DNA from 3 places in the Leptothrix cholodnii SP-6 genome. Region 3 is predicted to be linked to each of the others. Evidence: riboswitches for the same ligand, from Rfam matches in the RefSeq annotation. Region 3 holds a riboswitch; each other region holds the start of a gene.
The links. Region 3 has a riboswitch for glycine ahead of gcvT (glycine cleavage system aminomethyltransferase GcvT). Riboswitches for the same ligand answer to the same signal wherever they lie in the genome.
Positions count from the first base shown of each region.

Region 1: it holds a riboswitch for glycine, as region 3 does, so the genes downstream of both, LCHO_RS11880 (D-amino acid dehydrogenase) here and gcvT (glycine cleavage system aminomethyltransferase GcvT) in region 3, are expected to answer to the same signal.
Region 2: it holds a riboswitch for glycine, as region 3 does, so the genes downstream of both, LCHO_RS16680 (branched-chain amino acid ABC transporter substrate-binding protein) here and gcvT (glycine cleavage system aminomethyltransferase GcvT) in region 3, are expected to answer to the same signal.

Region 1 is NC_010524.1:2,578,360-2,588,554, reverse strand. Features, by position in the region: one part of gene LCHO_RS11890 (IS3 family transposase) at 1-289, opposite strand, end outside; one part of gene LCHO_RS11890 (IS3 family transposase) at 289-559, opposite strand; gene LCHO_RS11880 (D-amino acid dehydrogenase) at 799-2,085, opposite strand; glycine riboswitch at 2,148-2,255, opposite strand; gene LCHO_RS11875 (M20 aminoacylase family protein) at 2,360-3,568, opposite strand; gene LCHO_RS11870 (tripartite tricarboxylate transporter substrate binding protein) at 3,598-4,581, opposite strand; gene LCHO_RS11865 (LysR family transcriptional regulator) at 4,731-5,615, shown strand; gene LCHO_RS11860 (YebC/PmpR family DNA-binding transcriptional regulator) at 5,634-6,347, opposite strand; gene LCHO_RS11855 (SDR family NAD(P)-dependent oxidoreductase) at 6,460-7,257, shown strand; gene LCHO_RS11850 (PPC domain-containing DNA-binding protein) at 7,284-8,153, shown strand; gene LCHO_RS11845 (TRAP transporter large permease) at 8,158-10,026, opposite strand; gene LCHO_RS11840 (TRAP transporter substrate-binding protein) at 10,036-10,195, opposite strand, start outside.
Region 2 is NC_010524.1:3,716,587-3,726,781, forward strand. Features, by position in the region: gene LCHO_RS16635 (TIGR00266 family protein) at 1-199, shown strand, start outside; gene LCHO_RS16640 (universal stress protein) at 307-741, opposite strand; gene LCHO_RS16645 (2-hydroxymuconate tautomerase) at 856-1,047, opposite strand; gene dmpG (4-hydroxy-2-oxovalerate aldolase) at 1,091-2,128, opposite strand; gene LCHO_RS16655 (acetaldehyde dehydrogenase (acetylating)) at 2,143-3,060, opposite strand; gene dmpH (2-oxo-3-hexenedioate decarboxylase) at 3,077-3,865, opposite strand; gene dmpE (2-oxopent-4-enoate hydratase) at 3,966-4,748, opposite strand; gene LCHO_RS16670 (alpha/beta fold hydrolase) at 4,797-5,666, opposite strand; gene LCHO_RS16675 (LysR family transcriptional regulator) at 5,823-6,698, shown strand; glycine riboswitch at 6,834-6,926, shown strand; gene LCHO_RS16680 (branched-chain amino acid ABC transporter substrate-binding protein) at 6,958-8,100, shown strand; gene LCHO_RS16685 (TerC family protein) at 8,215-9,207, opposite strand; gene LCHO_RS23480 (hypothetical protein) at 9,206-9,424, shown strand; gene LCHO_RS16690 (LysR family transcriptional regulator) at 9,418-10,195, shown strand, end outside.
Region 3 is NC_010524.1:1,652,693-1,662,887, reverse strand. Features, by position in the region: gene LCHO_RS07795 (ATP-binding protein) at 1-1,285, opposite strand, end outside; gene LCHO_RS07790 (metallophosphoesterase family protein) at 1,289-2,548, opposite strand; gene LCHO_RS07785 (recombination-associated protein RdgC) at 2,731-3,744, shown strand; glycine riboswitch at 3,779-3,893, shown strand; glycine riboswitch at 3,904-4,025, shown strand; gene gcvT (glycine cleavage system aminomethyltransferase GcvT) at 4,084-5,208, shown strand; gene gcvH (glycine cleavage system protein GcvH) at 5,310-5,684, shown strand; gene gcvP (aminomethyl-transferring glycine dehydrogenase) at 5,773-8,691, shown strand; gene LCHO_RS07765 (XdhC family protein) at 8,729-9,742, opposite strand; gene LCHO_RS23915 (IS30 family transposase) at 9,855-10,195, opposite strand, start outside.

The DNA of each region.
Region 1 (10,195 bases), 930 kb from region 3:
TCGCGCATCAAACGTCGCACCCGGTGGCGCCCGATGCCCAGCCCCCGAGCGCGCAGCACTGCGCACAGGCGACGGCTGCCATAGACGCGGCCGCTGGCGGCGAACTCGGCCTTCAATTGCGTGCTGACCAAGCAGGCCTTGGGCGCGAGCTTGGCGCGCTGACGGGCACCGTAGTAGCCCGAACGGCTGACGCCCAGCACGCGGCATAGACGCTCGACGGTGACGGCCTTCTTGTGCAGTTGCTCGACGAACTGGTAGCTCATCGAAGCTCGCGGGCAAAGAAGGCCGATGCTTTTTTTAAGATGTCGACGTCGCCGCGCAGTTGCTTGTTCTCGGCCTCAAGCTGGCGGATGCGTTGCTGCTCGGCGGTGAGCGGTTTGCCAATGCCGGGGCGGCCTGCAGCCTCTTCATCGGCTTGCGCCAGCCATCGCCGCACGGCCGTCTCGCCGAGCTTCATGTCGCGGCAGACGTCGCCCACGCTCAAGCCCTGCTCGCGAATCATCTGCACCACTTGCAGCTTGAATTCCGCGTTGAATGTCCTTCGTTCTCTCTTGCTCATGTTCCTCGTCCAGGTGGATTCCACCTATCGAGGTGTCCGGGAAAATTAGACCATGACAGGGAGCCCGTAACCCAGCGACAAGAACCCGTGATCGATTTCCTTCTGGAACCCCGTTCACAGGAAGCAAGCCCGCCACCGTCATGGTTCGCGGGCTTTCTGTTTGGCGATGACGGAAATCGGAAATGGACCCGATTCGGTCACGCGCAGTGCCGAGCCGGGCCGCCGGCCCAAGCCGGTCCTCAGGCGCCGGCAAACGCGAAATCGATCTCCGGCGCCAGCCCGCTGACGATGCGGGCGATGCTCTTGCCCGAGCCGCACGAGTGCGTCCAGCCCAGCGTGCCGTGGCCCGTGTTGAGGAACAGGTTGCGCAGCTTGCTGCGGCCGATGATCGGCACGTTGCTCGGCGTGGCCGGGCGCAGGCCGGTCCAGAACTGCGCCTGCGCGGTGTCACCGGCGCCGGGGAACAGCTCCTCGGTGCGGCGCACGATGGCCTCGCAGCGCACCCGGTTCAGGTCGCGGTCATAGCCGTTCAACTCGGCCGTGCCGGCGATGCGCAGGCGGTCGGTGCCGGGCTGGCCGTCCACGCCGGGCGTGGTCAGGCGCGAGAACACCAGCTTGTATTCGTCGTCGGTCAGCGAGACCTGGTGCGCCTTGGCGGCGTCCTTGACCGGCATCGTCACCGAGTAGCCCTTGGCCGGGTAGATCGGCAGCTCGATGCCCAGCGGACGCGCGTAGAGCGGCGACAGGCTGCCCATCGCCAGCACGTAGGCGTCGGCGCGCAGGCGCTGGAAACGGCCTTCGGCGTCGGTCGCCTCGACGTGGTCGATCTGCCCGCCCACCTCGCGCAGCGCAGTCACGGTGTGGCTCATCAGGAACTGCACGCCGTCGGCCTGGCAGTGTTTGACCAGTTCGCGGGCGAAGCGGTTGGCATCGCCGGATTCGTCTTCCGCCGTGTAGGTGGCGCCGGCCAGTTGCGCGCGGATCGCCGCCAGCGCGGGCTCGATGCGCACGGCTTCGTCGGCCGAGATCACGCGCCGGTCACAGCCCAGTTCGCGCATCTGCGCGGCCGGGGCCTCGGCGCCGTCGAACTCTTTCTGGCTGGTGTAGAAGTGCAGGATGCCCTGCGTGCGCTCGTCGTAGGCCACGCCGATGTCACGCCGCAGCTGCTGCAGCGTGTCGCGGCTGTAGGTGCCGAGCTTGACGATCTGCTCGATGTTGTGGCGCGTGCGCCCGGGCGTACATTCGCGCAGGAACTGCAGCACCCAGCGCCACTGGCGGGCGTCGGCGCGCAGGCGAAACAGCAGCGGCGCGTCTTCCTTGCCCAGCCATTGCAGCACCTTCAGCGGTGCGCTCGGGTTGGCCCAGGGTTCGGCGTGGCTGACCGAGATCTGGCCGCCGTTGGCGAAGCTGGTCTCGGATGCGGGCGTGGCCTGGCGGTCGACGACGGTGACGTCGTGACCTTGCTGGCGCAGGAAATAGGCCGAGGTAACGCCGAGCAGGCCGGCGCCGAGGACGAGGACTTTCATGAGCTGTGCTCCAGGATCGGCCGCACGACACCGTGGCTTCGATGCCATCGGGCCGTGCGTTTGCCGCTCCCCCTGTCCTTGATACCTGAGAGTTTCAGCCGCGCGGCGCTGTGCCGGGGCCTTGCTCCTTCGGTGCGTCACGGGCGTGACGTCTCTCCAGACGGCGTGGTGTGTGTGCAGTGTTGGACCTGAGCGTTCATGGGAGTTTGCGCCTTCGGTGGCCGCGTCATCGACGCGGCACTCTCCTGCAGGGTCGTGAGTCTAGGGCTTTCGATCAGCCCTCGCTGTTCTCAGGGATCGACAGGAATCGTTCGGTCAGCGCCACCCAGTAGGCCGCGCCGATGGCGATGTTGGCGTCGTCGAAGTCGTAGCCGGGGTTGTGCACCATGCAGGCACCCGGGCTCGCGCCATCGCCGTTGCCGATCAGCAGGTAGCTGCCCGGCACGCGTTCGAGCATGAAGGCGAAATCCTCGCTGCCGCTCAGCGCCGGGCCTTGTTGCGTGACGCGGTCGGCGCCGACCAGGTCGATCGCCACCTCGCGTGCGAAGGCGGTTTCCGCCGCGCTGTTGACCAGCACCGCGTAACCCGGCCGCCAGTCGATGCGGGCGGTGACGCCGTAGCTCTGGGCCTGCGCGGCCACCAGCGCCTTGATGCGCTGCGCCAGCAGCACGCGCACCTCGCGGTCGAGCGCACGCACACTCAGCTCCAGCGTGGCGCTGGCCGGGATCACGTTGTTGGCCTTGCCCGCATGCAGCGCACCCACCGTGACCACCGCCATCTGCAGCGGGTCGACGTTGCGCGAGACGATGCTCTGCAGCGCCATCACGATGCCGGCCGCCGCCACGATCGGGTCGGCCGCGCGGTGCGGCATCGCGCCGTGGCCGCCGATGCCGTCGAGCGTGATGGTGGCGTAGTCGCTCGATGCCATCGCCGCGCCTTCGCGCAGCACCAGACGACCCTGCGGCACGCCGGGCATGTTGTGCATCGCGAAGATCGCGTCGCACGGGTAACGCTCGAACAGCCCGTCTTCCATCATGCGCAGCGCGCCGCCGCCACCCTCTTCGGCGGGCTGGAAGATCAGGTTCAGCGTGCCGTTGAAGCGGCCGTGTTCGGCCAGCTGACGGGCAGCGGCCAGCAGCATCGCGGTGTGGCCGTCGTGGCCGCAGGCGTGCATCAGGCCCGGCTTGCAACTGGCCCATTCGGCGCCGCTGGCCTCGGTGATCGGCAGCGCGTCCATGTCGGCACGCAGGCCGAGGCGGCGTGTGCCTTTCTCGTCGGTCTCGCCGCGCACCAGCCGCGCGACGACGCCGGTGCCGCCCACACCGCGTTCGACCTCGTAGCCCCAGCCTTCGAGCTTGTCGGCCACCAGCGCGGCGGTGCGGTGCTCCTCGAAGGCGAGTTCGGGATGGCGGTGGATGTCGCGGCGCAGGTGGATGAACTCACCGATGCGCGTCTGCATCGCGTCCAGCAGGTAGCTGCTCATGGTGGCCTCGTCGTCCGTCTGGTCCGTGCTTATTGGGGCTGCAGCTCGATCGACTTGGCGATGGCGCGGTAGCGCGCCGTCTCCGCGGCGAAGAACCTGGCCGAGTCGGCCAGCGACATCGGCGCCGATGCCAGCTGCGTCTGCGCTGCGAGCTGCGCGCGCACGGTCGGGTCCTGCAAGGTCTTGCCGATGGCGGCGTGCAGGCGCACGACCACGTCCTCGGGCGTGTTCTTGGGCACCATGAAGCCGGTCCAGATCTTGTACGAGAAGTTCTTCAGCGCCTGGCCTTCGCTGGCGGTGGGCACGTTCTTCAGCAGCTCCGAGCGCTGCGCGCCGAGCTGGCCGATCACCTTGAGCTTGCCCTGATCACCGAGCGCTCCCATGCCGGCGCTGTAGACCAGCACCGCGAAGTCGACCTGGCCGCCGGCGATGTCCTGCAGCAGCGGCGCGTTGCCCTTGTACGGCACGTGCTGCAGCTTGACGCCGGTGATCTGCTGCGCGTTCTCCAGGATCAGGTGGTAGAGCGAGCCCACGCCCACGCTGCCGTAGGTGAGCGGCCGCTCGCCCGACTTGCGCGCCAGCGCGATCAGCTCGTCGACGCTGTTGACGCCCAGGTCCTTGCGCGTCACGAACACCATCACCGCGTCGGCCACCGGGTGCACCAGCCGGAAATCCTCGGTCTTGAGCTTGACCGCGGCGTTGGCCAGCGGCGACAGGATCACCTCGTTGGGTGAACCCTGGAAGATGAAGTGCCCGTCGGCCGGGGCTGCGAGCACCTTCTGCGCCGCCAGCGCGCCGCTGACGCCGCCGAGGTTCTCCACCAGCACCTGCTGGCCGAGCTCCTTGCCCAGCGGGTTGAAGAAGATGCGCGCGATCGCGTCCGACGGACCGCCGGCCGGGTAGGGCACCATCAGGTTGACCGGCTTGGCCGGCCAGGTCTGCGCCAATGCTGCGCCGCAGGCCAGCACGAGTCCGCCCACCAGGGCGAGCGAGCGTTTGAGGATCGGGTTCATGTCCACTCCTGCGCCGGATTCCGGCCGCCCCGGGCCGAACCATTCGGGTCGAGGCATGGGGCCATCGTAGGAAGCCGGACTCCGCCAGTCCAATGCATTGTTCTATGCGATAGCATGATTCGGATGAATGCATTGCGGCGCCCCCTCGCATGACCCTCGTCCAGCTCCGCCACCTGATCGCGCTGGCCGAAAGCGGCTCGTTCAGCCGCTCGGCCGAGGCGCTGTTCCTGACCCAGCCCGCGCTCAGCCGCAGCATCCGTGCGCTGGAGGACGAACTCGGCCAGCCGCTGTTCGATCGCGTCGGCCGCCGCAACGAGCTGACGCCCTTCGGCCGCGAGGTGCTGCACCGCGCCACCCAACTGGTGTTCGATGCCGACGAACTGGGCGCGAGCGGCCGCCAGATGCGCGAGGGTCTGGCCGGCAAGCTGCGCGTGGGCATGGGATCGGGGCCGGGGGCGCTGCTGATGACGCCGCTGCTGCAGCAAATGGCCACCCACCACCCGAGGGTGCAGGTCGAGATCGCCCGCGGCCAGACCGGTCTCCTGCTCGAAGCCCTGCGCGAGCGCCGGCTCGACACGCTGGTGGTCGACGCCCGTTCGGTGGCGCCGGCCGCCGATCTGCAGGTCGACAGCCTGGCCGAGATGCGCGGCGCCTTCATGTGCCGCCCGGACCACCCGCTGACCCGCCGGCGCAAGGCGTTGCGCTTCGAGGCGCTGCGGCCGTATCCGCTGGCCTCCACGCCGCTCAGCGACGAGGTGGCGCGCATCCTGATCGAACGCTACGGCCCGGCGGCGCACCCCGGCGAATGCGTCACGCTGCGCTGCGAGGAGATCGCCAGCCTGGTCGAGGTGGTGCGCTCAAGCGACGCCGTGCTGCTGGCGATCCGCGCGGCGGCGCCCGATCTGGTCGAACTGGAACTGACGCCGGCCCTGAGCGCGCGCGCGCGCTTCGGCCTGGTGACGCTGGCCGGCCGCGCGCAGGCGCCGGCCTTGTCGATCGTGCGCCAGGTGATGGAGGCCTTGCTGCACGACTGAGGGCACCGCCCGCGACACTCAGCCCTGCAGGCCCGCGAAGACGTTCTGCACGTCTTCGTTCGCGTCCAGCGCGGCCAGGAAGGTTTCCACCTCTTCGAGCTGCTCGGCCGTCAGGCTGGCCGGGTCGATCGGATTCTTGGGCTTGTAGCCGAGCTTGGCCGACAGGACGCTGAAACCCTGCGCCGGCAGCGCGCGGCTGACCAGGTCGAGGTCGGCGGGCTCGGTCAGGAACATCGTGACGCCCTCGTCATCGGCCGGCTCGAAGTCCTGCGCGCCCGCTTCGATGGCGGCCAGCTCGGGATCGGCACCGGCGGCGGCGGGTTCGGCCTCGATCATGCCGACGTGGACAAAATCCCAGGACACCGATCCGGACGTGCCCAGCTGGCCCTTGCGGAACAGCACCCGCATTTCCGAGGCGGCGCGGTTCACGTTGTCGGTCAGGCACTCGACCATGACGGGCACGCGGTGCGGCGCAAAGCCCTCGTACATGGCGTGTTCGAAATGCACCGATTCACCGGTCAACCCGGCGCCCTTCTTGATCGCGCGTTCGAGCGTGTCCTTGGGCATCGAGACCTTGCGCGCCTGCTCGACCACCAGCCGCAGCCGCGCGTTCGCCGCCGGGTCGGCGCCGTGGCGCGCCGCGATCATGATGTCCTTGGCCAGCTTGCCGAACAGCCGCCCCTTGGCATTGGCCGCGATGTCCTTGTGCTTGGCTTTCCATTGCGCGCCCATGTCTGATCGTTCCTTGTGTTGATCGAAGACGGAGTTTAGGTCGATGGCTGCGACCGGCCTGAGCCGATACGACAATCGCGCTCCAGCACAACACCCGAGAGGAGACTCCACCATGAGCAGCACCCCCGTTACGAACCAGCCCGTCGCCGTCGTCACCGGCGGCGCCCGCGGCATCGGCCTGGCCATCGCGCACTGGTTCCTGGCGCACGAGTACCGCGTCGCGCTGTGGGACATCGACGCCGAGACGCTGGGCCGCACCGCCGGCGAACTGAACGACCCGGCGCGCGTGCTGGCGATCCACTGCGACGTCTCGCAGCCCGATCAGGTCGACGCCGCCACCGCGCGCGTGGTCGACACCTTCGGCCGCATCGACGCGCTGGTTAACAACGCCGGCGTGGCGGTGTTCAAGCCGATCAACCAGACCACCTTCGACGACTGGCGGCACGTGCTCGGCACCAACCTCGACGGCCCCTTCCTGTGCACGCAGGCGGTGGCGCCGGTGATGCGCCGCAACGGCGGCGGCGCGGTGGTCAACATCGCCTCGATCTCGGGCCTGCGCGCCAGCACGCTGCGGGTGGCCTACGGCACCAGCAAGGCCGCGCTGATCCACCTGACCAAGCAGCACGCCACCGAACTCGGCACGGTCGGCATCCGCTGCAACGTGGTGGCGCCCGGCCCGGTCGAGACCGAGATGGCCAAGCTGGTGCACAGCGTGGCGATCCGCTCCGACTACCACGACGTGATCCCGCTCGAACGCTACGGCACCACCGAGGAGATCGCCAACGTGGTGGGTTTCCTGTGCAGCCCGGCGGCCAGCTACGTCAACGGCCAGGTGATCGCGGTGGACGGCGGTTTCGACGCTGCCGGCGTGGGCCTGCCCACCTTGCGCAAGACTGGCGCACTGGGCTGATCGACGGCTGCGCGACAAAGGCGCCCATGCGACACATCCAGCACCCCGGCCCGGCCGCGCTGCACACCTCGGTCGTGCCCGTCACGCTCACGCCACGCGAGGTTCAACTGCGCTCGGGCGTGACGCTGCTCGATGCGTTGCACGAAGCGATGGCCGCGCTGAACGCACGCAGCGGCGTGGCGCGCCTGCACGGCGGGCGCTTCTTTCCGTTTGCCTACGCGATGCCGGCGCTGTCGCGCACGCCCGAGCACGCGGTGTATTTCAGCGACCGCTTCGATGCCGCCGAGCCGGTGAGTTTCGAGGCTGCCACCGTCACCTTCGGCGTGCGTGCCGACGGCCGGCCCTGGCTGCATTGCCACGCCGACTGGCGCAGCGCCGACGGCCAGCGCCACTGCGGCCACGTGCTGCCCGAAGATGCCGTGTTGATCGAGGCTCCGGCGCGGGCCGAGCTCTGGGCGCTGCACGGCGCGGCCTTCACGGTGGTCGCCGATGACGAGACACGTTTCTCGCTGTTCAAGCCCTTGCCGATGGACGATGCATCGACGGCTGCGCCGCCCGATCAAGCACTCGCGGTCGCCGTTCGACTGAGCCCGAACCAGGACGTCTGCAGCACGCTCGAAGCCGTCTGCCGCGCGCACGGCCGTTCCACCGCGACGCTGCGCGGCGGCGTCGGCAGCACGGTGGGTGCGGTGTTCGACGACGGCCGCATCGTCGAGCCCTTCGTCACCGAAACCCTGGTGCGCCAGGGCCGCATCGTCGCGGATGCCGATGGCCAGCCGCGCGCCGAGATCGACGTCACGATGGTCGACTACCTCGGCGGCCAGCACCAGGGCCGGCTGGCACGCGGCCAGAACCCGGTGCTCGTGACCTTCGAGCTGGTGCTCGCGTTCGATTGACCTTTTAGAGCACGGCGGTCGAGATCCCCGGCACCGCCGCGATCACGATCAGGCCGACGATCAGCGCGGCGATGTAGGGCCAGATCGCGCCCATCGCCTCGTCGGGCGAGACGTCGCCGATGCGGCAGGCGATGTAGAAGCCCACGCCGATGGGCGGCATCATCAGACCGATGTTCATGGCCACCACCACCACCATCGCGTAGTGCACGTCGTTGACGCCCATCGCACGCGCGATCGGGAACATCAGCGGCGCCATCAGCAGCAGCGCGGGCAGGCCTTCGAGCACGCAGCCGAGGATCAGGAACATCACGATCGTGACGGCCATGAAGCCGAACACGCCGCCCGGCAGCGTCTTCATGAACACGGCCAGCTGCTGCGCCACGCCCGACTGCGTGATCACCCAGGCCATCGCCAGCGCGGTGCCCAGGATCATCAGCACCGCGCCGCTGAGGGCCGCGGTCTCGACCAGCATCGCGTAGATCTTGCGCGGCCCGATGCCGCCGTACATCACCATGCCGACGAGCATCGCGTAGACCACCGCCAGCGTCGACACCTCGGTGGCCGTGGCCACGCCGCCGCCCACCGCGCCGCGGATCAGGAAGGGCAGCACCAGCGCCGGGCCGGCGATCAGCAGCGTGCGGCCGACCAGCGCCAGCGGCGCGCGCCTGACCTGCTGCAGCACCTCGTTGCGGGCCTTCCAGCGCGCCAGCACGGCCAGCGCCAGCAGCAGCACCAGCGCCACCGTCACGCCGGCCTGGAACAGCCCGGCGATCGACACCCCGGCCACCGAGCCCAGCACGATCAGCACGATGCTCGGCGGCACCGTGTCGGCCATCGCCGCGCCGGTGGACAGCAGGGCGATCATGTCCTTGGGCTTCTGGCCGCGGCGTTTCATCTCGGGGAACAGGGCCGGCGCGACGGTCGCCATGTCCGACACCTTGGAGCCCGAGATGCCCGAGACGATGAACAGCGAGCCCAGCAGCACGTAGCTCATGCCGCCCTTCACGTGGCCCACCAGCGAGGCCAGAAAATCGATGATCGCGCGGCCCATGCCGGTGGCATCGAGCACGCAGCCCAGCAGCACGAACACCGGCACCGACACCAGCACCAGGCTCGACATGCCCTCGTCCATGCGGCCGATCATCACGCCCATCGGGATGTGGGTGGTGAAGGCCAGGAAGCTGACCGCGCCGATGCCGAAGCAGAACGCGATCGGCACCGCCGCCACCAGGCACACCGCCACGAAGCCGATCAGGAAGATCACGATGTTGAGGTGGCCCAGGTCGGCCAGCACCGGCATGCCGCCCCAGCAGGCACCGGCCACCGCCGCCACCGCGCCCGTGCCGACCGCCAGTTGCGCCAGCGTGCAGGTGCGCCAGGCGTGTGTCAGCACCACCACCAGCATCGCGACGATGCCGAAAGCGATCGCCGCCACCCGCCAGCTGTTGGGGATCTCCAGCGCCGGGGTGGTGACGAAGGCTTCCGACTCGACGTACTCGAACGCCGGCTGCACCAGCGCCAGCAGGAACACCGCCGTCACCATCAGCCCGAAGGCCTGCACGTAGCCCTGCAGCCGCACGGGCAGGGCGTTGAGACCGACCGTCAGCCGCAGGTGCTCGTTGCGGTGGATGGCGATCGCCGAGCCCAGCATCGCCAGCCACAGGAAGGCGATCGAGACCGCCTCGTCCACCCACACCAGCGGATCGGACAGCAGGTAGCGCGAGCCCACCCCCGCCAGCAGCATCAGCATGATGGCCGCCATCAGCGCCGCCGCCGCCGCTTCGAGCGGCAGCATCAGGCGCGACCGCGCCAGCGTGGCCTGCACCTCGTCGGGCAGGGTGAAGGTTTCGGAGCGTTCGACGGCGGCGGACATGGCAGGCGGTCAGACCAGCTTGCCGGTGTACTTCTCGAGCACCGCCCAGGCTTCGTCGCCGAACTTCTTGTGCCACTCGGCGTAGAAACCGGCCGCGCGCAGCTTGGCGCGGAACAGCTCGGCGTCGGTGGTGTTGATCGCCATGCCCTTGGCCTTGAGCTCGCCCAGC
Region 2 (10,195 bases), 2.1 Mb from region 3:
CGAGGGCCTGTTCTTCGCCAAGCTGAGCGGCCCGGGCACGATCTGGCTGCAGAGCCTGCCGCTCTCGCGCCTGGCCAGCCGCATCTTCGCGGCGGCGCCGCAGACCGGCGGCGGTGGCAAGGAACAGGGCTCGCTGCTCGGCGGCCTGGCCGCAGGCGGGCTGCTCGGCGGCATGCTGGGTGGCGGCGACGACGACTGAACCACGTCCGACCCTGAAACGGCAGCGGGGCCTTCACAGGCCCCGCTTGCTTTTCGTGCGGTCCGATGACGGCCACCCGCTGCGGGCCAGGACGGCCCGATCGGCTGTCAGCGCACCACCAGCACCTGCGTGTCGCAGTGCGTCAGCACCTTCTGCGTCTCGCTGCCCAGCAGCAGCGCCGCCACACCGCGGCGGCCGTGCGAGGCCATCACGATCAGGTCGCAACCCTGCGCCTTGCCGTACTCGAGGATGGCCTCCCACGGGTGCAGCGCCTCGACCGTCGCGGCAGAGCATTCGACACCGGCCGCGGCACAGGCGTCCTTGACCGCCTGCACGTGCTTGAGGGCGATGCGCTCCTGCGAATCGAAGAACTCCTGCGGCGGGATCGGCTGCATCTCCGAGATCGCGCTGTAGGGGAACGGCTCCTTGACCGCCAGCACGCTGATCGGCGCGCCGACCGTCTTGGCCAGCGTCACGGCGGTGGCGACGGCCTTGGCCGTGATGTCCGAACCATCGGTGGGAACGAGGATGCGCTTGTACATGTGGGGTCTCCGAACGTGCGTGTGATGACCCTCATCATGCCCCCGCACAGGCGCGAGTTCTTGACCAACATCAATACCCCGCCGACACCCTCGATCCCTGCGGCCACACCGGCTTCAGCGTCCGAGGTCCTTGGCCGACTTGCCGGCGATGCCCCAGTTCTCCTTGGGCATGTCGTGGATCCAAACGCGGACGTTTGCCTGAGGCGCGTCGAGCGCTTCGACCAGCGCGGCCGTCACCTTCTCGATCACGGCGCGTTTCTGGTCTTCGGTGCGGCCTTCCAGCAGGTAGATCTGGGCAAAGGGCATGGGGTTCTCCGGGCGGGTTCGGGGGTCGATGAGTGGGCGTGATTCAGGCGGCGGCGCAGCCGGCGCGCTCGCGTGCCATCGTGATCGCGGTGTCCTCGATCATGTCTTCCTGGCCGCCCACCATCTTGCGGCGGCCCATCTCGACCAGGATGTCGCGCGCGCTGACGCCGTACTTCTTCTCGGCCCGCTTGGCGAACAGCAGGAAGCTCGAATACACGCCCGCGTAGCCCAGCGTCAGCGAGTCGCGGTCGACGCGGATGATGTGGTCCATGATCGGCACGACCCGGTCCTCGGCCACGTCCTGGATCTTGAACACGTCGACGCCGGTCTCGATGCCCATGCGATCGCATACCGCGATGAAGACTTCCATCGGCGTGTTGCCCGCACCCGCACCCAGGCCCGCCGCCGCCGCGTCGATGCGGTTGGCGCCGGCCTCGACCGCAGCCACCGAGTTCGCCACGCCCATCGCCAGGTTGTGGTGGCCGTGGAAACCCAGCTCGGTTTCGGGCCGCAGCGCGGCGCGCACGGCTTCGAGGCGCAGCTTCACGTCACCGGGCAGCATGTAGCCGGCCGAGTCGGTCACGTAGATGCAGTTGGCGCCGTAGCCTTCCATCAGCTTGGCCTGCGTGATCAGCTTCTCGGGGCTGGCCATGTGCGCCATCATCAGGAAGCCGACCGTGTCCATGTCGAGCTTGCGCGCGGCGGTGATGTGCTGCTCGCTGACGTCGGCCTCGGTGCAGTGCGTCGCCACGCGGATGGTGTGCACGCCCAGATCCTTGGCCATGTGCAGATGCTCGACCGTGCCGATGCCCGGCAGCAGCAGCGCCGAGATCTTGGCCTGCTTCATCAGCGGGATCACGGCGCCGAGATACTCCTCGTCGCTGTGGGCCGGAAAGCCGTAGTTGACCGAGCTGCCGCCCAGCCCGTCGCCATGCGTGACCTCGATCAGCGGCACGCCCGCTTCGTCCAGGCCGGTGGCGATGTTCTTCATCTGCTCCAGCGTCATCAGATGACGCTTCGGGTGCATGCCATCCCGCAACGTCATGTCGTGGACGGTGATCTTCTTGCCTTGCACAGTCATGATGTGTCTCCCTCTCAGGCCGCAACGGCGGTGGGTTGCAGGACCAGTTCACCCTTGAGGATTTCCTCGGCGAACATCTCGGCGGTGCGGGCGGCGGCGGCCGTCATGATGTCGAGGTTGCCGGCGTACTTGGGCAGGTAGTCGCCCAGGCCTTCGACCTCCAGGAACACGCTCACACGGTTGCCGTCGAACACCGGCCCGTTGACCAGCCGGTAGCCCGGCACGTACTTCTGCACCTCGGCCAGCATGGCGTGCACGCTGGCTGTGATCGCGGCCTGATCGGGCTCGGTTTCGGTCAGGCAATGCACCGTGTCGCGCATCATCAGCGGCGGCTCGGCCGGGTTGATGACGATGATGGCCTTGCCCTTCCTGGCGCCACCGACCTTCTCGACCGCACCGGCCGTGGTGCGAGTGAACTCGTCGATGTTCTTGCGTGTGCCCGGTCCGACCGAGCGGCTCGACACGGTGGCGACGATCTCGCCATACGCCACCGGCTGGACACGCGAAACCGCCGCCACCATCGGGATCGTGGCCTGCCCGCCGCAGGTCACCATGTTGACGTTCATCTCACCCGAGCCGACATGCGCCTTCAGGTTGACGGGCGGCACGCAGAACGGCCCGATCGCCGCGGGTGTCAGGTCGATCATCAGCGCGCCTTGTTCGTTGACCTTGCGCGAGTTCTCGGCGTGCACGTAGGCGCTGGTGGCGTCGAAGACGATCTGCACACCGTCGGCCTTCATGTGCGGAATCAGTCCGTCGACGCCGTCAGACGTGGTCTTGATGCCCATCTCGCGGGCGCGTTTGAGGCCGTCGGATTCGGGGTCGATGCCGACCATCCAGACCGGCTCCAGCACGGCGCTGCGTTGCAGCTTGGCGAGCAGGTCGGTGCCGATGTTGCCGGGCCCGATCAGGGCGCACTTGATCTTCTTCATGGTTGGATTCCTGTGTTCAGACGAAACGCATCGACACCGAGCCGAGGTCCTGGAAGCGCACGTTGACGCTGTCGCCGGCCTGCACCGCGATCGCTTCGGTCACGCCGCCGGTCATGATGAACGTGCCGGCCGGGATCTCCTGGCCGCGTGCGCCCAGGTGGTTGGCCATCATCGCCACCGCCGCGGCTGGATGCCCCAGCACCGCGGCGCCGGCGGCCATCGAGACGATCTGGCCGTTCTTCTCCAGCACCACGCCGAGCGTGCGCAGATCGAGCGCCTCGACATTGCGCGAGCGCCCGCCGATCACGAAGCGCGAGGCCGAGGTGTTGTCGGCGATCACGCTCTTCAAGTCGAACTTGAAGTCGCGGTAGCGGCTGTCGATGATCTCGACCGCCGGCAGCACGAAGTCGATCGCCGCCAGCACCGCGCCAACGTGGCAACCGGGGCCCCGCAATGGCGCTTTCGTGACGATGCAGATCTCGGCCTCCACCTTCGGGTGGATCAGCTCGGAGACCTTGATCTCGCCGCCATCCGGGCGCGCCATGTAGTCGCTGACAAAGCCGAAACACGGCGTGTCCACGCCCATCTGCTTCATCTTGGCGAACGAGGTCAGGCCCGCCTTCAGGCCCACGGTCTTGTGGCCGCGTGCTTCCTTGCGGCGGCGGATCTCGTCCTGGATGTCGTAGGCATCGGCCCAGTCCATCAGCGGAAAATCGTCGGTGATCTTGGTGACGTCGCGCGCCTCCAGCTCGGCCGATTCCAGGTGGGCGGCCAGCGCCTCGATGTCGGTGCGATTCAGTGCCATGGTGTGTCTTTCTTTAGCAAGGTGCAGGCGTGGATCCGGCTCTGCCGGTCCGCTGCCTGAGCCCCCTCGGGGGGCAGCGACCGCCAGGGAGCGTGGGGGCTCAAATAAACCGCACCGACGTGCTGCCCAGCCCGCCCACGCTGCAATGCAGGCTGTCGCCCGGCTTGACCGGCACCAGCGGCGATTGCGATCCCGACAGGATCACATCGCCCGCCTTCAGGCTGATGCCCAGGCGCCCGAGCGTGTTGGCCAGCCACGCCACCGCGTTGACCGGCGAGCCCTGCACCGCGGCGCCGCACGAGGTGCTGACGATCTCGCCGTTCTTCTCGAGCACCATGCCGGCCAGCGCCAGATCGATGTCACGCGGGCTGCGGCGGGTGCCGCCGAGCGTGAGCACGCCGCAGGAGGCGTTGTCCGCCACCGTGTCCTGGATCTTGATCTTCCAGTCGCGGATGCGGCTGTCGACGATCTCGAAACACGGCATCACGCAGTCGGTGGCGCGCAGCACGTCGGCCGCGGTCACGCCCGGGCCGGTCAAGTCACGCGCCAGGATGAAGGCCACCTCGGCCTCGGCCTTGGGTGCGATCAGCTTGGCGGTGTCGACCGGCTCGCCCTCGTTGAACACCATGCCCGACAGCAGGTGGCCGAAGTCGGGCTGGTTCACGCCCAGCATGTCCATCACCACCTTGCTGGTGACGCCGATCTTCTTGCCGATGACGATCTCGCCGGCATCAAGCCGGCGCTGGATCACGCGCAGCTGGATCTGGTACGCGTCGTCGATGGTGATGCCGGGCTCGCGGTTGGTGAGCGGCTCGACGGCCTCGCGGCTGACGAGCGCCTGGTAGAGCTCGTCGCCGTAGCGTTGGATGGTGAGTGCGTCCATGGGGTTCTCGGTTGTCCGTGTCGGGCGATGTCGGGGCGATTTCTGGGTTCAGGCCGGCGTGTCGGCTTCGGCCAGGAAGTTCGACACCAGCTGCGCAAAACGCGCGCTGTGTTCGATCTGCGTCCAGTGGCCGCAATGGCCGAAGACGTGCAGCTGGCTGTTCGGGATCCACTGCGACAGCGTCAGCGAGGTCTGCAGCGGGATCACCTGATCCTCGCGGCCGTGCACGATCAGCGTCTCGTGCGCCAGCGCGCGGATCGCCGCCTCGGGGCTGGCCATCGCGTCGACCCACTGCTGGCGCGGCGCCGGGAACATCGCAGAAAACGATTCCTGGAAACCGGGCCGGATGCTGGCCTGGTAACGCAGCTGCGCCAGCTCGTCGGTGACCAGCTTGCGGCTGAAGGCAAAGGTGTCGAGCAGGTGCCGCATCGCCTCGATCGAGGGCTGGTAGCCCCAGGCGGCGTCCAGCCCCGGCGTCAGCTCGAAGGGCACGCCGACCGAGCCCATCAGCACCAGCCGGCGCACTCGCTGCGGCGCGCGGATCGCCAGCGCCAGCGCCAGCGCGCCGCCGAAGCTGTTGCCGATCAGATCGACCTGCGGCAGGTCGAGCGCGTCGAGCAGGTCGATGGCCTGCTGCACCCAGGTGTCCATCGAATAGGTGATGCCTTCGGGCCGGTCGCTGTAGCCGAAGCCGACCATGTCGGGCGCGATCACACGCCGATCCTGGGCCAACACCGGCATCACCAGCCGCCAGTTGGCCCAGGCGCTGACACCCGGCCCGGAACCGTGGATCAGCAGCACCGGCGGCTGGCCAGGGTGAGCGCGGCCGAGGTCGTGCACGTTGCTGTGAAACGCGCCGGTGCGGATGCGCTGGCCGATTTCGGGGTTGGCGGCGGTGGGGCTCTGCTGCTGGCTCATGCGGTGAGCCTCCTCGTGATCGTTGGGCTACGGAGACCTGGCGATGAGGTCTGACGGTCGCAACGATAGGCAGCGCGAGCCATACTGTCCAATACCGAATATTGCGATCTCGATACCATAAAGGTATCGAGTTAGACCACCCGCCGAAGCCCGCCGATGGACCTCAAGCAGATGCGCTATTTCCTCGCCGTGGCCGAGGAGCGCCACATCGGCCGCGCCGCCGAGCGCCTGCACATGGCGCAGCCGCCGCTGACGCGCCAGATCCACGCGCTCGAAGCCGAGCTGGGCACGGCGCTGTTCATCCGCACCCCCAAGGGCGTGGAGCTGACCGAAGCCGGCCAGACCCTGCTCGACGAGGTGCCCAACCTGCTGACGCTGGCGCAGCGCGCCCGCGAGCGCACCCGCGCCGCCGGCCAGGGCGTAATCGGCCGGCTCGACGTCGGCCTGTTCGGGTCGGGCGTGCTCGACGTCATCCCGCGGCTGCTGGCGCGTTTCCACGCCCAGCGGCCCGAGGTGCGCATCGTGCTGCACACGATGACCAAGGCCGAGCAGCTCGACGCCTTGCGCGAGCGCCGCATCAGCGTCGGCTTCAACCGCCTGGTGCCGCCCGAGCCCGATCTGGTGATCGAGACCGTGCTGCGCGAGCGCATGCGCGTGGCGCTGCCCGACACGCACCGGCTGTGCGCACAGGCCAGCGTGTCCATCCCCGACCTGGCCGGCGAGCCGCTGATCCTCTACCCCAACCTGCCGCTGCCCGGCCTGGCGCAGCAGGTGATGCAGGCGTTTGCGCGCGAGGGCACGCCGCTGCTGGTGGAGCAGGAGGTGGAAGACGTGCTGACCGCCATCGCGCTGGTGGCGGGGGGTTTTGGTGCGTGCATCACCACCGCCAGCAGCGAGAGCCTGCGCCTGCCGGGCGTGGCCTACCGGCCGCTCGAATGTTCGTATCTGAAGGACATCGAGCTGAGCTGCATCCACCGGCGCGGGGATGGGTCGCCGGTGTTGGCGGCGTTTCTGGCGGTGGTGAGGGGGTAGGACGTGGGGACCGGCGCTTGAAGAAACCGTGATGACCTGACGACGTCGATGCGGGTTAACCCGAGCATCGGGCACAATTGCCAGCTTCACCGCAAGGCCGAGGTCACCCGCCGACCGCCTTGCCGGCCACGAGCCCGAGCGGCATCGGGAGAGTCCGCGTGCCACCCGCGCGGCGCCGAAGGAGCAACCGCCCCGGAAACTCTCAGGCAAACGGACCGATGCCGTGGATGAACTCTGCAGAGTTGCCAAACGAGATTTCATGACCACCACCTCATTGCGCCTGGGCTGCATCGCCGCAGCCTGTTTCGCCCTGTCCGCGCACGCAGCGCAGCCCCTCGTCGTCAAGATCGGCCACGTCGCCGCGCTCAGCGGCCCCGCCGCGCACCTCGGGCATGACAACGAGAACGGCGTGCGGATGGCGATCGAGGAACTGAACGCCAAGGGCGTGCAGATCGGCGGCCGTCCGGCCCGCTTCGAGCTGCTCGCCGAGGACGACGCCGGCGACCCGAAGCAGGGTACTGCCGCCGCGCAGAAGCTCGTCGACAACAAGGTCAACGGCGTCGTCGGCCACCTGAACTCGGGCACCGCGATTCCCGCGGCGCGGATCTATGCCGACGCCGGCATCGCGCAGATCGCGCCGTCGGTGACGAACCCGCAGTACACCCGCCAGGGCTTCAAGACGACGTTCCGGATGGTGGCCGACGACGCCCAGCTCGGCGGTGCACTCGGCCGCTACGCGGTGCAGACGCTGAAGGCGAAGACCATCGCGGTCATCGACGACCGCACCGCCTACGGCCAGGGCGTGGCCAGCGAGTTCGAGAAAGCCGCCAAGGCCGCCGGCGCGACGATCGCCAAGCGCGAGTTCACCAGCGACAAGTCGACCGACTTCACCAGCATCCTGACCGGCATCAAGGCGGCCAAGCCCGACGTCATCTTCTACGGTGGCATGGACGGGGTCGCCGGCCCGATGCTGCGGCAGATGAAGCAGCTCGGCATCCGGGCGAAGTTCGTCGGCGGCGACGGCGTCTGCACCGGCGAGCTGCCCAAGCTCGCCTCGGGCCAGATGACCGACGGCCAGGTCGTCTGCGCGATCGCCGGCGGCGTCGACGCGGCGCAGCGGCCGGCGTTCGACAAGTTCAAGGCCGACTTCAAGAAGAAGTTCGGCGCCGAGGTCCAGATCTACTCGCCCTACACCTACGACGCAACCAAGGTGATGGTCGAGGCAATGGTCAAGGCGAAGTCTGCCGACCCGGCCAAGTACCTGCCGGAGCTGCAGAAGATCAGCTACCCCGGCGTCACCGGCACCATCGCGTTCGACGAAAAGGGCGACATCAGGAACGGTGCGCTGACGCTCTACACCTTCAAGGGTGGCCAGCGCGAGGAACTCGGCATCGTTCGCTGACACGGGGCTGCCACAGGTCCGGCTCAGCCGGCCGCTCGAATGGACGGATCTGAACCGTGGGCTTGCACGAGGACCTGCATCGACACTCGCTCGTCACGCAAGGCCGCGGCGGCGTCATGCAGGCTCGACAACAGCGGGCTGCCTGCGGGTTTTCCACAGCGACACCAGCACACCACCGGCGATCAGGCCGAAGGTCACGCCAAGCGAGATCACCGCGGGAATCTTGCCGATGATGCCGACCAGGAAGATCTTCGAGCCGATGAACACCAGCACCAGCGCCAGCGCGTACTTCAGGTACTTGAAGCGGTGGATCATCGCCGCCAGCGCGAAGTACAGCGCGCGCAGACCCAGGATGGCGAAGATGTTGCTCGTGTAGACGATGAACGGGTCGGTCGTGATGGCGAAGATCGCCGGCACCGAGTCGACCGCGAAGATCAGATCGACGAACTCCACCAGCACCAGCGCCAGCAGCAGCGGCGTCGCGAACCTCACCGACTTGCCGCTGGCCGGGTCGGGCTGGCTCACCCAGAAGGCGTTGCCACGCAGCCCGTCGGTGACGCGCATGTGCCTTTTCAGGAACCGCAACAACGGGTTGTTCGCGATGTCGGGCATGTGGTCGGCGACGATCCACATCTTGATGCCCGTGAAGATCAGGAAGGCACCGAACAGGTAAAGGACCCAGCTGAACTGGCTGACCAGCGTGGTGCCGAGGCCGATCATGATGGCGCGCAACACGATCACGCCCAGGATGCCCCAGAACAGCACGCGGTGCTGGTACTGCCGCGGGATTGCAAAGAAGCTGAAGATCAGCGCGATGACGAAGACGTTGTCCATCGACAGCGACTTCTCGATCAGGAAGCCGGTGTAGTAGTCCATGCCGCTTTGCGCGCCCAGGTACCACCAGACCCAGGCACCGAAGAGCAGCGACACGCTGATGTATCCGGCGGAGAGCAGCAGGCTCTCTCGCACGCCGATCGCGTGGTCGTCCTTGTGCAGAACGCCCAGATCGAAAGCCAGGAGCGCGACCACGATGCCGACGAAGGCGAGCCAGACCCAGGCTGGCTTGCCGAGGAAGTCGGATGTCAGGAAGGGGAGCAGGAAGTCCATGGTTCAGCTTGTTCAAGGGATTGCAGCAACATCGCTTCTCGGCGCCCAGGCGCGAGGCGGAGACGGTGACGCCGATGAACCCGCTGAGGGCATGGAACACGGTGGCTTCTCCGTTGGCGATGGACCGATCGACAGTGTGGGGATCCGCCTGCATCGAATAAATCAGATTGAATCGCAACTAGCATTCGGATTTTCCGAACCGGAGGATGCATGTTGAACTACCGCCATCTCCATTACTTCTGGGTCGTCACCAAGGAGGGCGGCTTTGCCCGCGCCGCCGAGCGGCTGGACATGGCCATACAGACGATCAGCGCGCAGGTGCGCGAGCTGGAGAAGTCGCTGGGCCATCAATTGCTAAAGCCCTCGGGGCGTGGCGTGGCCCTTACCGAGGCGGGCCAGGCGGCTTTCGCGCGTGCCGAGGAGATCTTCCAGCTGGGCCAGTGCATCGCCGACGAGGTGCGCGAGGCGGCAAGCGGCAAGGTGGCGAGGCTGGCGGTCGGGCTGTCGGACGGCATTTCCAAGCTCGCCGCCCATGCGCTGCTGGAGCCGGTGCTGGCCACCGACAACCTGCGGCTGGTCTGCCACGAGGGAGAGTTCGAGCAGCTGCTGGCCGAACTGGCACTGCACCACCTCGACCTGGTGCTGGCCGGACAGGCCGCACCGCGCAATCCGAACCTGCGCCTCGTGAGCGAACGGCTCGTCGAATCACCCGTGGAGTGGTACGGCCCGGCCAGGCTGGTCGGCACGACCGAGCGCGACCGTTTTCCGCAGTCGCTGAATGACCTGCCGGTGCTGCTGCCCACAGGGCACTCGGCCCTGCGCTCGACACTGGACCACTGGTTCGACACGCAGGGCCTGCGGCCGCGCATCGTCGGCGAGTTCGAGGACAGCGCGCTGCTGGCGGTGTTTGCTGCGCGCGGGCTGGGCGTGTTCCCGATCAGCAGCCTGGGTGCGAGTGACGTGGGCTTGATGCAGGGCCTGCACCTGC
Region 3 (10,195 bases):
CGGCCTGCAGGCCGGGCGCCGCTTCGGCCGAGGCCAGTCCGGCGAGCACCGCCCGCGCCTGCGCCAGCTCGGCGCGCTTGAGCTTCTCGGCCCGCACGGCCATGTCGCAGCTCTGGCGCAGGCCGGCATGGGCGCGGATCAGCCGCCGCAGGCTCGCCCGCACCGACGCCACCGGGATGGCCGCGCGCAAGGCCTCGGCGCCGGCCGCGTCCCAGCCCAGCCCGGCGGCCAGGTCGGCGGCGATGCGCCATTGCGCGTCCATCTCGGCCTCGCGGCGGGCGATGTCGCCGGGGTAGGCGCGGTATTGCAGGCGCTGGTCGTCAAGCTCGGTGATCTCGGTGGCCAGCTCGCGGATGCGGTGGTCGACCTGCACCGCGTCGAGCGCCACCTGGGCCTCGGTCAGCACGCCGGTCTGGTGGTCGATCTCGGCTTGGGCGACGTGCATGACACGCTCGGCGTCCTGCAGCGTGCGGGCCGCGTTGTCGGGCAACTCGACGCCCGGGCCGAGCTCGGCCAGCCGCGCACGGGCGTCGGCCAGCGCGTTCAGGTGCGGCGTGACGCGGCGCATGCGTTCGATCTGGTTGCGGCGCGAGCGGACCTCGGCGTGCTGGCGGCGCGTGTCTTCATGTGCGACATCGAGCGCCGTCACCTTGGCCTGCGCCTCGGCCCAGTCCTTGGTACGCACGGTGGCGGACTTCAGCGCGGCGGTGGCGCGGTCGAGCGCGTCGGCGGCGATGTAGTAGGCCCGGTCGTTCGACCGGCGCTTGGCCCACAGCTTGTCGGCCTCGGCTTCGAGCGCAGCGCGCACCGCGCCCAAGCTGCCGATGCCGGCCGCCGACTGGAACAGGATCTGGCCCAGGTCGTTGGACGCCGACAGGATGTCGTGCCCACCCTTGATCAGCCGGCCGTGGTCGAGCCCGAACATCTGCGCGAAGAAATCGCGGTCGGTGCTGCCGAGAAACGGCGCCAGCACGTTGTCGGGCAGCACCGCATCGGCGGGGCTGCGCAGCGTCTGCTTGTTGCCCTTGGTGCGGTGAAAGGCGAGCGTGCGGGCGTCGTGTTCGATGCGCGCACCCAGCCGCATGTCGGACATCGCGTGCGCAAACGCATGCGTGGTGCGCATCGGGATGCCGTACAGCAGGTCGAGCACGGCGGTGCGCACGGTCGACTTGCCGGCCTCGTTGGGGCCGACGATGACGTGGAAATCGCGCTCGGCACGCGGCAACGCGATCGAGCGGTCGGTGAACTTGCCGTAGCGGACGAGGTCGAGCTGGTCGATGCGCATGGTTCAGGCGGCCCGGGCGACGTGGGCGATCAGCGACGGCGTGGTGTCGCGCACCAGCGCTTCGAGCCGGCCCTCGCGGATCTCGCGCAGTTGCGGCACGGCGTTGATGACTTCGAGCGGCAGCTTGCCGATCAGCTGCAGCAGGTCGTCCTGCAGGCTCTTCAGGAACTCGGGGTCGGCATCGGCCTGCGCCAGGTGCGCCTGCAGATCGGCCACTGCATCCGAGCGCTGCGCCACCTGCGCGGCCGGGTCGTGCGGCGTGGTCTCGACCTTGATCTTCTCGATCCACAGCCGCCCGGTGCTGACGCTGGCCGCCTGCGCCACGATCTCGGCGCGCAGCTGGGCTTCGAGGCCGAACAGCTGGCCGTGCGCGGGCGTCGCGCCGGTCAGGCGCACGCGCACGATCAGCGGCAGGTCGCCCTCGGTTTCTTCGATCAGCGCGGCGAGCCGGCGGCCGGCCATGCGCACCGCTTCTTCGAGGTCGAGCGCCTGCGCCACGTCGACCTCCAGCGCGTGCCAGCGCAGCACGTCGACATGCAGGCGCTCGACCGACACGATCTCGGCGCCGTCGGTGGCGACCATCAGCGCGCCGCGCGGGCCGGTCTCGCGGATGTGGCGGCCCTGCAGGTTGCCGGGGAAGGCGATGGTCGAGGCGCCTTCTTGCCACACCCGGTGCTCGTGCACGTGGCCGAGCGCCCAGTACTGGTAGCCGCGGGCCGCCAGTTCGGCGATCGAGCAGGGCGCGTAGTTGGCGTGCGCGCTGTTGCCTTCGAGCGCGGTGTGCAGCACGCCGATGTTGAGCCAACCGGGCACCGGGTCGGGATAGGTCAGCGCCAGGTTCTCGGTGGTCGCCGCCTCCTTGAAGCTGCGTCCGTGCAGCGCCACGCGCAGCTCCGGCAGGCGGAAGGTCGCAGCCTTGCCGACCGGAAACCTGTGCACGTTGTCGGGCAGCGCCAGGCGCTTGGTCATCTCGCTCTCGGCGTCGTGGTTGCCCAGCAGCAGGTAGACCGGGATGCCGGCCGCCTTGAGCCGGCCCATCTGGGCGACGAAGAAGATGCCGGTGTTGAAGTCCTTCCAGCCGCCGTCGTAGAGGTCGCCGGCGATGACCATGAAGTCGACCTGCTCGGCGATGGCCTCGCCGACGAGGTTGTCGAAGGCATCGCGGGTGGCCGTGCGCAGGGTCTCGACCGGCGCGTCCTGGTAGGCCGCCAGGCCGACCAGCGGGCTGTCCAGATGGATGTCGGCTGCATGGATGAATCGCACGGTGTCTCCCCCCAACTTGTTCGAGCTGCGCATTGTTGTGCAAGACGGCCACCGACCCGGCGCGCCCGGCCGGCCCCCGACCTGACCGCAACCTGCCCGCTACCATCGCCCCCCGCCCAGCCCGGCCCGGGCCGCCACGCCCACGAAGCCCGGCGGCCACGGGCCATCGATCAAGGAAACACGTGTTCAAGAATCTGTTGATCCACCGCCTGGCCGCCCTGCCGGCGGCCGATGCCGTGCAGGCCGAAGAGGCGCTGGTCGCCCAGTGTTTCGTGCCCTGCGGCGCCAGCCAGCCGGTCTCGCTGGGCTGGGTGCCCCCGCGTGGCGAGGCCCACGGGCCGCTGCTGGAGATCATCGGCGGCCACTGGCTGATGCGGCTGATGATCGAGCAGAAGATGCTGCCCGGCGCGGTGGTCAAGCGCCGCTGCGACGAGATGGCGCAGCGCATCGAGGCCGATACCGGCCGCAAGCCCGGCAAGAAGCAGCGCAAGGAGCTCAAGGACCAGGCCATGCTGGAACTGCTGCCGCAGGCCTTCACCAGGCAGATGTCGCTGCCGGTCTGGATCGCGCCCGAGCAGCGCCTGGTGATGGTCGACACCGCCAGCGCCGGCAAGGCCGACGAGGTCATCAGCCTGCTGACCAAGGGCCTGCCCGGCCTGGCGGTCGAGCCGCTGCACACCGCGCTGTCGCCGGCCGCGGCAATGGCCGACTGGCTGCTCAGCGGCGAGCCGCCGGCCGAGTTCAGCGTCGACCGCGAGTGCGAGCTGAAGTCGGCCGACGAGATGAAATCGGTGGTGCGCTACGCCCGCCACCCGCTCGACACCGACGAGGTGCGCGCCCACATCCAGCTCGGCAAGCGCCCGACGCGCCTGGCGCTGACGTGGAAGGGCCGGGTCTCGTTCGTGCTGACGGACGCGATGCAGGTCAAGAAGCTCGAGTTCCTGGACGGCGTCTACGAAGGCCAGCCGCAGGCCAGCCGCGACGAGGCCTTCGACGCCGATGCGGCCATCGCCACCGGCGAGCTGGTGCGGCTGATCCCGGACCTGATCGAGGCGCTGGGCGGCGAGCAGCAGCCGGGGCAGATGGCCGATGACGGTGTGCCGGCCTTGGCCACGGCGCCGAAGACCGTGGCGCCGCCCGCTGCGTTCACGTCGGCGACCGACGCCGGCCCGGTGGGCGACGATCCGCCGTGGTGATCGGCCGGCCGCGCAGCCGGCGGCTGGGCTACACTTTATTTTGCTAGGAGAGAGCCGCACCCGTGACACGGGCCGTCGGCCGCCGAAGGCGCAGAAGCGGTGTGAGCGCACCGCCTCGAACGCTCAGGCAAAAGGACTGGCAAACGTTCCTGAAAGGAACGTCACCTCACTGGAGAGAGGCTGCCGCTGCGGTATCGCGGCAGTCCACCGAAGGGGCAAGCGGAAGGGCGACACAGCCGCCTACCGTCAATCTCTCAGGTAAAGCGGACAGCGAGGGCAACACCACCGGCAACGGTGGACAACGGATGGCGCCCCCGTCCCTGCCCTCGGAGAAATCTCATGTCCGCTGACACCGCCCTGCTGCAAACCCCGCTGCACGAACTGCACCTCGAACTCGGCGCACGCATGGTGCCGTTCGCCGGCTACGCCATGCCGGTCAACTACCCCGGCGGCATCCTGGCCGAACACCGCCAGTGCCGCAGCGGCGCGGCGCTGTTCGACGTCTCGCACATGGGCCAGGTGCGGCTGATCGGCAGCGATGCCGACCGTGCGCTCGAGAGCCTGGTGCCGGTCGACGTGGTCGATCTGGCGATCGGCAAGCAGCGTTACGCCTTCTTCACCAACGAGGCCGGCGGCCTGCTCGACGACCTGATGATCACGCGCCGCGAGGACGACCTGTTCCTGGTCGTCAACGCCGGCTGCAAGGCGGCCGACATCCGCCACCTGATCACCCACATCGGCCACCGCTGCCAGATCGTGCCGATGCCCGACCACGCCCTGCTGGCGCTGCAAGGCCCGCAGGCCGTGACGGCGCTGGCGCGCCTGAACGCCGGCGTGGCGGGCCTGACCTTCATGAGCGGCGGCCACTTCGCGCTGGCCGGCGCCGACTGTTTCGTGACCCGCTCGGGCTACACCGGCGAGGACGGCTTCGAGATCTCGGTGCCCGCCACCCACGCGGTCGCGCTGGCGCGCAGCCTGCTGGCGCAGCCCGAGGTGCAGCCCGCCGGCCTGGGCGCGCGTGACACCCTGCGGCTCGAAGCCGGCCTGTGCCTGTACGGCCACGACATCCACGCCAGCACCACGCCGGTCGAAGCCGGCCTGACCTGGGCGATCCAGAAGGTGCGCCGCCCCGGTGGCGCGCGTGCCGGCGGTTATCCGGGCGCCAAGGTCATCGAGGGCCAGCTGGCGCAGGGCCCGTCGCACAAACGTGTCGGCCTGGTCGGGCTGGAGCGCGCGCCGGTGCGCGAGGGCGCCACGCTGGTCGACAACCACGGCAGCCACAAGCTCGGCACCGTGACCAGCGGCACCACCGGGCCGAGCGTCAACCAGCCGATCGCGATGGCCTACGTGGCCACCAACCACGCCGGGCCGGGCAACCTGATGTACGCCGAAGTGCGTGGCAAGCGCCTGCCGATGAAAGTGGTGCCGCTGCCGTTTGCGCCGCACCGATACTTCCGGGGTTGAGCGCCGCCTTGGCGGGCCGGTGCTCACGACCCGCCTGATCCGAACCCCTTTCCCGACGGCCGCCAGGCCGGGAATCCACTTTGCCTCCAGGAGCCTTTTCCATGCCTTTCCAGTTCACCCCCGACCATGAATGGATCGACGCCGCCAACCCCGCCGCCGCGGTGGTCGGCATCACCGTGCACGCGCAGGACGCGCTCGGCGACGTCGTGTTCGTCGACCTGCCCGCCGTGGGCGCCACCTTCGCCAAGGGCGACGTGGCCGGTGTCGTCGAATCCGTCAAGGCCGCGGCCGACCTCTACGCCCCGGTGAGCGGCGAAGTGGTCGAAGTCAACGAAGCCCTGCGCGACGACCCGGCGCTGGCCAACAGCGACCCGCTGGCCGCCGGCTGGTTCTTCAAGGTCAAGCTCAGCAACCCGGCCGAACTGGCCGACCTGCTCGACGCCACCGCCTACGACGCGCTGCTCAAGACGCTCTGAGCCCTGCCCGCCCCGCCCTCGCGCGGGGCACACCGGCCTGCCCCGCGCGGCTCGCGCCGCCGCTCGCAGCCGGCAACCCACTGCCGCCATGCCCGCCCTGCACCCCCTTGCCGACCTGGAAAACCAGGCCGAATTCCTCGCTCGCCACATCGGCCCCGACCTCGGTGCCGGCTCCGCCGACGAGCGCCACATGCTCGACGCCATCGGCGCGCCCAGCCGCGCCGCACTGATCGACGCCATCGTGCCGCGCAGCATCGCCCGCGCCACGCCGATGAACCTGCCCGCGCCGCTGCCCGAGGCGCAGGCGCTGGCCGAACTGAAGGCGCTCGCCTCGCGCAACCGGGTGCTCAAGAGCTACATCGGCCAGGGCTACCACGGCACCCACACGCCGGGCGTCATCCTGCGCAACATCCTCGAGAACCCCGCCTGGTACACCGCCTACACGCCCTACCAGGCCGAGATCTCGCAAGGCCGGCTCGAGGCGCTGGTGAACTTCCAGACCATGGTCTGCGACCTCACCGGCCTGGCCATCGCCAACGGCTCGATGCTCGACGAAGCCACCGCCGCGGCCGAGGCGATGACGCTGGCCAAGCGCAGCGTCAAGAGCAAAAGCAGCACCTTCATCGTTTCGTGCGACTGTCACCCGCAGACCATCGAGGTGGTCCTGACCCGCGCCGCGCCGCTGGGCATCACCGTGCGGGTGGGCAACGTCCCCGATCTGATGGCCGAGTGCGACTGCTTCGCCGTGCTGGTGCAGTACCCGTCGACCATCGGCATGCTGTGCGGCCTGGACGTTCTGACCACCCTCGCCGACAACGTGCACGCGCGCGGCGCCGCCTTGATCGCCGCCGCCGACCTGCTGGCGCTGACGCTGCTGGCCGAGCCCGGCAGCTGGGGCGCCGACATCGCCATCGGCAACACCCAGCGTTTCGGCATGCCGATGGGCGCCGGCGGCCCGCACGCCGCGTACCTGGCCTGCCGCGACGAGTTCAAGCGCTCGATGCCGGGCCGGCTGGTCGGCGTCAGCGTCGACGCGCACGGCGCACCGGCCTATCGCCTGGCGCTGCAGACCCGCGAGCAGCACATCCGCCGCGAGAAGGCGACCTCCAACATCTGCACCGCGCAGGTGCTGCCGGCCGTGGTGGCCAGCATGTACGCGGTCTACCACGGCCCGACCGGCCTGACCCGCATCGCGCGGCGCGTCGCCTGCTACACCGCGATCCTGGCCGCAGGCCTGCGAGAGCTCGGCTACCGCATACCGAGCGCCTACGCCTTCGACACGCTGGCGGTGGAAGTCGACACGGCCACCGAATCGATCATGACCGAGGCCTGCGCGTCCGGCGCCAACCTGCGCCTGGTCTCGCCCACCTCGGTCGGCATCAGCCTGGACGAAACCACCACCCGCGCCGACCTGGTGGCGATCTGGTCGTGGTTTGCCACCGACGACCAGCCGATACCACGGGTCGAGGCCTTCGAGGCCGGCATCGAGCCGCTGTTTCCCGCCACGCTCTACCGCAAGACCGAGTTCCTGACCCACCCGGTCTTCAACACCCACCACAGCGAGACCGAGATGCTGCGCTACATCCGCAGCCTGTCCGACAAGGACCTGGCGCTCGATCGCAGCATGATCCCGCTGGGTTCGTGCACGATGAAGCTCAACGCCACGGCCGAGATGATCCCGATCACCTGGCCCGAGTTCGCGCAGGTGCACCCGTTCGCACCGGCCAATCAGCTCGCCGGTTACGCGCAGCTCAACAAGCAGCTGTGCGCATGGCTCAGCCAGGCCACCGGCTACGCCGGCATCAGCCTGCAGCCCAACGCCGGCTCGCAAGGTGAATACGCCGGCCTGCTGATCATCCGGGCCTGGCACGCCAGCCGCGGCGACAGCCACCGCACGATCTGCCTGATCCCCGAATCGGCGCACGGCACCAACCCGGCCTCGGCGCAGATGGCGGGCATGCAGGTGGTGGTAACCCGGTGCGACGCCGAGGGCAACATCGACCTGGCCGACCTGCGCGCCAAGTGCGAACAGCACCGCGACAAGCTGGCCGCGATCATGATCACCTACCCGTCGACCTACGGCGTGTTCGACCCGAAGGTGAAAGAGATCTGCGCGCTGGTGCATGAGCACGGCGGGCGCGTCTACGTCGACGGCGCCAACATGAACGCGCTGGTCGGCGTGGCCGCGCCGGGCGAGTTCGGCGGCGATGTCAGCCACCTGAACCTGCACAAGACCTTCTGCATCCCGCACGGTGGCGGCGGGCCGGGTGTCGGGCCGGTGTGCGTGGTCGAGGATCTGGTGCCCTTCCTGCCGGCGCATCGCACCGGCAATGTCGGCGGTGTCATGAGCGTCGGCGCCGTCAGTGCCGCGCCGCTGGGCAACGCCGCGGTGCTGCCGATCAGCTGGATGTACATGCGCATGATGGGCGCCGAAGGTCTGAAGGCCGCGACCGAGACCGCGATCCTGAGCGCCAACTACATCGCCGCGCGGCTGGCCGACCACTACGACATCCACTTCAGCGGTGGCATCGACGGCGTCAAGGGCGGTGGCGTGGCGCACGAGTGCATCCTGGATCTGCGCCCGCTCAAGGAGACCTCCGGCGTCAGCGCCGAAGACGTCGCCAAGCGGCTGATCGACTACGGCTTCCACGCGCCGACGCTGAGCTTCCCGGTCGCCGGCACGCTGATGGTCGAGCCGACCGAGAGCGAGCCGCTGGTCGAGCTCGACCGCTTCTGCGACGCGATGATCGCGATCCGCGAGGAGATCCGCCAGATCGAATCGGGCGCGATGCCGCGCGACGACAACCCGCTCAAGCACGCCCCGCACACCGCCGAGGCGCTGCTCAAGACCGACTGGCCGCACGCCTACAGCCGCGAAACCGCGGCCTACCCGGTGGCCAGTCTGCGGCGCGGCAAGTACTGGTCGCCGGTGGGTCGGGTCGACAACGTGTATGGCGATCGCAACCTGTTCTGCAGCTGCGTGCCCTTGAGCGAGTACGCGCAGTAACGACGAGAAAGGACGAGCAAGCCGGCGGCGCCTGACCTCAGGCGTGGCCGGTGCTCGTCAGGCACACCGTCTGCGACGGCCCCCAGTCGGCCAGCGGCCCCGACAGATCCGCACCGCGATGCAGCGCCGTCATCTCGGCGACGATGCTCATCGCCACCTCGGGCGGCGTCAGGCCACCGAGCTTCAAACCGACCGGGCCGCGCAGCCGCGCGGCTTCGGCCGGGCTGACGTCGAACTGCAGCAGTCGCTCGCGGCGTGCATCGTTGTTGCGCCGCGAGCCGAGTGCGCCGACGTAGAACGCCGGCGTGCGCAGCGCCTCCATCAGCGCCAGGTCGTCGAGCTTGGGGTCGTGCGTGAGGGCCACCACCGCGCTGTGCGCATCCAGCGCCATCGCCAGCACCAGGTCGTCGGGCATGGCGCGCGACAGCGTCACGCCTGCCATCGCCTGCCAGCCCTCGTGGTATTCCTCGCGTGGCTCGCAGACGGTGACGCCGTAGTCGAGCATCACCGCCATGGCCGCCAGGTAACGCGACAGCTGCCCGCCGCCGATGATCAAGAGACGCAGGCGTGGGCCGTGCACGGTGTGCAGTTGCTCGCCGTCGAAACGCAGGCCGGCGCCGGCTTCGGCCTCATCGAGATTGACCAGCCCGGTGGCCAGATCGAGCCGGCGCACCAGCCGGCGACGCGATTCGATGCCGGCCAGCAGCTCGCGCAACTGCGAGCCGGCGCCGAGCGGTTCCAGCACGATCTGCACGCTGCCGCCACACGGCAGGCCGAAGCGGCGCGCCTCTTCGGCGCTGCCGCCGTAGGTGGTGAGCTGGGGCAGGCGCGCGGCCAGTTCGCCGCGGCGCACGCGCTCGATCAGGTCGTCCTCGATGCAGCCGCCCGACAGCGAGCCGGCCACCTGGCCGTCGTCGCGGATGATCATCAACGAGCCCGGCGGGCGCGGCGCCGAGCCCCACGTGCGCACCACCGTGCCGAGCGTGACGCGGTGGCCGCGGTCCTGCCAATCGATGGCGGTGCGAAGCACCTCGACATCCATGCTGTTCATCGGGATGAGCCTCCAGGCTGCTGGACCCCACGCGCTCGCCAGGAAACCGATCAGATCACGCGTGCCCGGCCCCAAAGGTGGGCGGTTTCAAGTCCCAAGTGCAACACCCGGGTCAATGAATAGAAGAATCGGGTTGATCGAGCTTTTTCAACACGGCTGCGAATACCTCCAGGGGCGAATGGAAGTTGTGCGTCGCGCGGGGCCGGTTGTTGAGGCTGTCAGCAATGGCATCAAGCGCATCCTGCGTATGGACCGACAGATCGGTGCCCTTGGGCAGGTACTGGCGCAGCAGCCCGTTGGTGTTCTCGCAGGTGCCGCGCTGCCAGGGGCTGTGCGGATCACAGAAGTAGACCTTCACGCCGGTCGCGGCGGCCAACGCCTGGTGGCGGCTCATCTCCCGGCCCTGGTCGTAGGTCAGACTCTGGCGCATCGGCGCGGTGATCGAATTGAGCT